2 regions of the Bacillus aerius genome follow, and region 2 is predicted to be linked to the other one. Evidence: predicted binding sites of a transcription regulator. Region 2 holds the regulator's gene; the other holds the start of a gene.
What was found. Region 2 encodes LexA, which represses DNA repair genes until DNA is damaged. Its sites were predicted from a motif close to CGAACATATGTTCG; they were not measured.

Region 1: M2353_RS15270 (WYL domain-containing protein) is a predicted target of LexA. The motif match lies at 1,112-1,125, and genes of this name have one in related genera.

Annotation. Positions count from the first base shown of each region.
Region 1 is NZ_JARYHO010000001.1:2,933,192-2,936,322, reverse strand. It holds gene M2353_RS15285 (S9 family peptidase) at 1-290, shown strand, start outside; partial or broken gene M2353_RS15280 (NifU family protein) at 335-634, opposite strand; gene M2353_RS15275 (YuzD family protein) at 756-1,085, shown strand; gene M2353_RS15270 (WYL domain-containing protein) at 1,186-1,416, shown strand; gene M2353_RS15265 (IS1182 family transposase) at 1,545-2,897, shown strand; gene M2353_RS15260 (NAD(P)/FAD-dependent oxidoreductase) at 3,036-3,131, opposite strand, start outside.
Region 2 is NZ_JARYHO010000001.1:1,767,198-1,770,328, forward strand. It holds gene M2353_RS09005 (STAS domain-containing protein) at 1-173, shown strand, start outside; gene M2353_RS09010 (IseA DL-endopeptidase inhibitor family protein) at 206-748, opposite strand; gene M2353_RS09015 (hypothetical protein) at 1,045-1,488, shown strand; gene lexA (transcriptional repressor LexA) at 1,536-2,156, opposite strand; gene yneA (cell division suppressor protein YneA) at 2,316-2,627, shown strand; gene M2353_RS09030 (YneB family resolvase-like protein) at 2,645-3,131, shown strand, end outside.

The DNA.
Region 1 (3,131 bases), 1.2 Mb from region 2:
AGATTGATGGGGATATTTATGATTCTGTTGATAAGCTATGGGATCGTTCGCCGCTAAAGTATGTAAAACAGGTGAATACACCGCTTCTCATCCTGCACAGTGATGAAGACTACCGCTGCCCAGTCGATCAAGGAGAACAGCTTTTTGTGGCATTAAAGGAGCTTGGAAAAGACACGAGATTAGTCAAATTCCCGAAGGCCTCTCATGATTTATCGAGAAGCGGCCACCCTGGGCAGCGTATTCAAAGACTGACCTTTATTCAAGAATGGTTTAGAGAGAAGTTATCCTAATTAAAAAACGACCCAGTAAGGGTCGTTTTCATGTCATATATGAATTAGAAAACCTGTTCAACTTCTACAACGCCAGGTACTTCTTCTAATAATGCGCGCTCAATACCGGCTTTCAATGTAATGGTTGAACTTGGGCAGCTGCCGCATGCACCAAGAAGGCGTAATTTCACAATGCCATCTTCAATGTCTACAAGCTCACAGTCTCCACCATCACGTAATAGAAATGGACGAAGTTTGTCCAGTACTTCCTGTACTTGGTCTTTCATTTCGACTTCAGTCATTAGATATAATCGCTCCTTTCACAACATATCACCATTATATTCATCTGGACGATAAAAATCTATTGATTGGTTTCAAAGTTTCCTTCTCATTATAGCACAATCTCATCTTGAAACAAAAAGTGATTTTGACTTTTTTCATACAGAAAATTCAGCTAAAATAAAGAAAGAATGGGGGGCTTGTCAAATGAACAAAACCGTTGACCTTTATGTATATGGAAGAGATGTCCTGTGCGCTAGTTGCGTGAATCTGCCTTCTTCAAAAGATACATTTGAGTGGCTAGATGCAGCATTAAAACGAAAATATCCAAATCAGCCGTTTCGCATCACATATATCGATATTGAGCACCCGCCTGAAAACGAACGCCAAAAAGAATTATCTGAACGAATTCTTGATGATGAATTCTTTTATCCGCTTGTCCTTGTTGAGGATCAAATTGTAGGAGAGGGCAATCCGAAATTAAAAGATATTTATCAAGAAATGGAGAAATACGGGTACGAAGAGAGCAGTGAATGAGCTGTTCTTTTTTTAGAAAAATAAATCGAACAAACGTTCCTTTTTAGGTTGATTTAGAACGTTTGTTCGTATATAATGAGATGAAAGGAGCGTGAGCATCATGAATTATTTACTAAAACAATCTCTTCATCAACAAATACCGATTGATATGATTTATATGAAGAAAAATGGAGAGTGCTCGAAACGAAAAATCATTGTACATCGTCAAACTGAACAGTTCATACAAGCGTATTGTTTATCGAAGAAGACGATCAGAACGTTTCGTAAAGACTGCATCCTTGCGCTTGCTCCTATCAAAGTGAACCATCCATCGGCACATGCCGTTTCATAATAAAAGCTCCTTCATTAGAAGGAGCTCAGGCTGTCGAGAAAATCTCGACAGCTTTATTTTTTCCCTTAAATTTTCCACTACCCCATTTTATAATAGAGAAAAGCATACTAAAGGAAGGTGTTTTTCTCATGTTCCACACTAGAAATTCTTCTCAGCACGAAGCCGAATTTGTATTACTAGATCAACTGGTCGAAGAGGATCACCTGCTTCGTAAAATTGATCAGTACATTGATTTTTCATTTATCGTAGATAAAGTAAGACCGTATTATAGCGAGAATAAAGGTCGTCCTTCTCTTGATCCACTTATTTTGTTCAAAATGATGTTTATCGGATACCTGTACGGTATCCGTTCTGAAAGACAACTTGAAAAAGAAATTTACTATAACATGGCGTATAGATGGTTTTTAGGTTTGAACATCAATGACCCCGTTCCTCATCACTCGACCATTAGCTGGAATCGTCGTACTCGATTCAAAGATACAACGATTTTTCAAGACATTTTCGACGAGATTGTGCTTCAAGCTATCAATCATGATATGGTAGGAGGCCGCGTTCTTTTTACTGATTCAACTTATCTTAAAGCCAATGCCAATAAACATAAATATATGAGAAAAACGATTGAACAAGATACCCAGAACTATATAAATGATTTAGAAGAAGCGATCCAAGAAGATCGGGTGGCACACGGAAAAAAGCCCTTAAAGGTAAAAGAGGGGGTGAAAACGGAAAAAGACATTCGTCAAAGTACGACTGATCCTGAAAGTGGCTATCTTTATCGTGAAAACAAACCGGAAGGCTTTTTCTACCTAGACCACCGTACAACGGATATGAAGTACAATATCATCACGGATGCCCACATCACGCCCGGTAATGTCCATGATTCTGTTCCGTATCTTGATCGGTTGGATCACCAAATCGCACGATTTGGTTTTCAAGTAGAAGCTGTTGCCCTTGATTCTGGTTATTTGACGACCCCAATCTGTAAAGGTTTATCTGATCGCCGTATTTTTGGTGTCATCGCACATAGACGTTTTCATCCAACAAGAGGACTATTCGAGAAGTGGAAATTCAAGTATGACTCTGAACACGATCAATACATATGCCCGAATGGTGAAAAGCTTTTATATACCACGACTGATCGAAAAGGTTATAGGTTCTACAAATCAGATCCTAAAAAATGCACATCGTGTCCTTTCCTTGAAAACTGCACAAGATCTAAAAATCATCAAAAAGTCATCTCAAGACATGTGTGGGAGGAACATAAAGAAAAGATCAGGCAAAATCGTCTGTCTGCCGCTGGAAAAGAGCTATATAAAAAAAGAAAAGAAAAAATAGAGCGAAGCTTTGCAGATTCAAAACAACTGCATGGGCTTCGCTACTGCCGGTTGAGGGGAAAACAAAATGTGAGTGAGCAAGTTCTTCTCACAGCTGCCTGTCAGAACATGAAGAAGATTGCCACACATCTAGCGAAGCTAGGTTAGGTGTGTGGGAGGCCTTTTTCATTCAATCTCATCCATCATCATTACGATGAAAATAAAAAAGATTGTAGAAAAACATGAGTTTCTCTACAATCTGAGCTCCTTCATTAGAAGGAGCTTTGAGAAAAAATTCACATCATTTTATCCATTGTGATGCTTGTACATCCAAAGAAGTCCAGATTTTAAGAGTCTTGGAACACGACCAACAAGCGGGCGATCCGCTACTAAGCCAAAGCC
Region 2 (3,131 bases):
TCTTTGATCTTGTCACGTCACTTCGGTTAATTGGGGTTGATACGACCATTTCAGGGATTAGACCAGAAATTGCTCAAACGGCTGTACAGCTTGGACTTCCTTTTAATGAATTTCAAACGGCTTCATCACTTGCTCACGCTTTAGATCGTATGACTGAATTTTCATCCATATAAAAACCAGGCCTAGTAAACGGCCTGGTTTTTATTTAGATCACAGCGTCAATTTTTGTTACTTTCCACTCGTTTTGTACTTTCTCGAAAGTGACAGTACGTTTTACTTTGCGTCCATCAAGTGTTGGAACTGTGAATTCGTATGTGCGGATTGTACTTTTCTTAGAGACGAGTTTAGGTGTTGCCTTATCCCAATTAAGCATATTGTCTCCGTCACCAACTGGCACAGCCATTTTTCCTTTATGAACGATGAACTGATAGTCTTTTAAACCGTGAGTAATGGCATCTTTTGTGAAAACTTGAGATAGATAGCTGTTTAGTTTTTTCTTTGTATCAAATGTTTTAGACAGGTAGTTGTAAGTCATATCTTTATAAGTAAATGATTTTAATTTGTAATCTGAATGCTCTTTAATGTTGTAGCCTGACATCGCACTCCAAAAGTGTTCTCTTGCATCAAGGGCAATATGTAACGCTTCTTTATTTGTCAAAGCGGCTGATTTTTTGGAAGCGGCCAGTGTTGTTGTTTGTAATGAGATCATAAGCATAATAGCGGTTAATAAAACAAATAATTTTTTCAAGGCGATTGCCTCCTTTTCTCAATGAAAACTTCTTATGTTACAAATGTTACAATAGTTACATAGATATTACAAGCATTAAATCTAAATGTTTTTTATTTCTTTACTTTCTATCTATATAACGTTTGAGGGAGACAAAAAGTTTTCATTTTTTTATTTTTTTCTTCCTCATTAGTATTTAACCGTTCTAAAGAAGAATAAAACGTCTTTTGGAAAGATTTCTATTTGTCTCCTCAACACTCTTTTTTTATGTATGACATATACTGTCGTGATGAATGTCTAAGAAAGTGGTGTTTAGTATGTATAATCCATATGAAGGTACGTGGAATGGGTACTTGTACGATCGGCAGGTACAAAGCATGCCGGCGTTTCCTATTTCTCAAGTTGGAGGATTTCCCGGCTTGCCATTTGGAGGAACTGGGCAAGGGCAAGGTGCAGGAGGACAGTCGGTCCCGCCAGCCCCGCCGCAGCATATCATCTCGCAATATCAACAAGCAGTTTCTCAGCCTCAAAGTATGCAGCCGCTCATTGCAGGGCAGAGTGTAGGCGGAAGCCAGCAAACGGTTCAATTTGCAGCTGGATGTAATAGAAGGTGGACCATTGTGTTCCTTAGAAACGGTCAAGTATTTCTCATGTATGTTCTTTCCTCGCAGCCTTTTGGCCGTACAACGGGTTTCATATGGCCGAACTTTACATTTGGCTCGTTCCCAAGCTCTAGTATTCTTGCATATTCTTGTTCATAAAAGAAAAAGCCGGCTCTCATCAGCAATTGATGAAATACCGGCTTTTTTTAATGAATATTTCTAAATACGCCAATCACTTTACCTAGTATACTCACATTCTGTAAAATAATCGGTTCCATTGATGGATTCTCGGGCTGTAATCTAAAGTGTGTATCTTCCTTATAAAAACGTTTCACTGTTGCTTCATCTTCTTCTGTCATAGCCACCACAATATCTCCATTGTTGGCAGTGCTTTGCTGACGCACAATCACGTAGTCTTTGTCCAAAATACCTGCATCGATCATACTTTCTCCCATAATTTCAAGCATAAATACTTGTTCATCTGGTGCTGCAAAAGTTTCTGGAAGTGGGAAATATTCTTCTACATTCTCAACAGCCGTGATAGGCAAGCCTGCTGTGACTTTTCCGATGACTGGAACATTCATTACAGCGCTTTTTGGAATATTCATTTCCTCTTCATCTAGTACTTCGATCGCTCTAGGTTTCGTCGGGTCTCTTCTAATTAAACCTTTCGTTTCTAGTCTAGCTAAATGTCCATGGACAGTTGAACTTGATGCTAGACCGACAGCTTCGCCAATTTCACGAACGGATGGGGGATAACCCTTGCTTTTTACTTCTTCTTTTATGAATTTCAGGATATCGAGTTGTCTTTTTGATAGCTTCGTCATCTTTTGCACCTCAAAACGTCAATTTTAAAGAAATTATAGCATGTTTTTCCTAACAGTACAAACATAGGTTCGAAAAAAACGTTTGACAGAAACGTTTGTTCGTATTTATAATGAGTGTCAGAAAGAACGAACACACATTCTATTAGGAGAGATGACATTATGAGGTTAAAGGAATCTATTATTTTTATTGGGCTATTCTCATTCATCGTTGGCATATTTCTCTCACTTATTGCAGTCACTAGCCATAATGATCCAAATCAATATGTTAAAATAGAGGTTCAATCAGGTGATACTCTTTGGGGATTAGCTGATCAAGTAAACGACAGTAAATCAATCGATAAAAATGCTTTTATTGACTGGGTAACTGAACACAATGATCTCGCTTCAACTGACATCCAGCCGGGAGATATCCTTGTGATTCCAGTTAAAAAAGAGCATCCAGTCGTATATCAACTTGCAACAGTACAGTAGAAAGGTCGATTGAAGACATGAATGCAATCATTTATGCGAGAGTAAGTACTGCCAAAGAAGAGCAAGAAACCTCGCTTAAAAGACAAGAAGAAGAACTGCTTGCTTTAGCTGCAGCGCAAAAGATGAATGTAGTCAAAGTGATTAAAGAAAAAGCGAGTGGATACGATCTTGATCGTGACGGTGTTTTTGACATGCTGGCTGCGCTGAAAGAGGAAGAAATCGATGCTGTTCTCATTCAAGATGAGACACGCCTTGGAAGAGGGCAGGCGAAAATCGCTCTTCTTCATTGTCTGTTTAAAGAAAAAGTCAAGGTGTACAGCGTATTTCATAGAGGAGAGCTTGAGCTTTCAGAAGCAGACGAGATGGTCATTGAAATTGTAGGCGTTGTAGAAGAGTATCAGCGGAAAATTCATAATTTGAAAATTAAGCGTGGGATGAAAAAAGCTGTTGAGCGAGGGTATCAACCCGAACTAAATTTAAAACACCAAGAACAGGCGCCTGGCC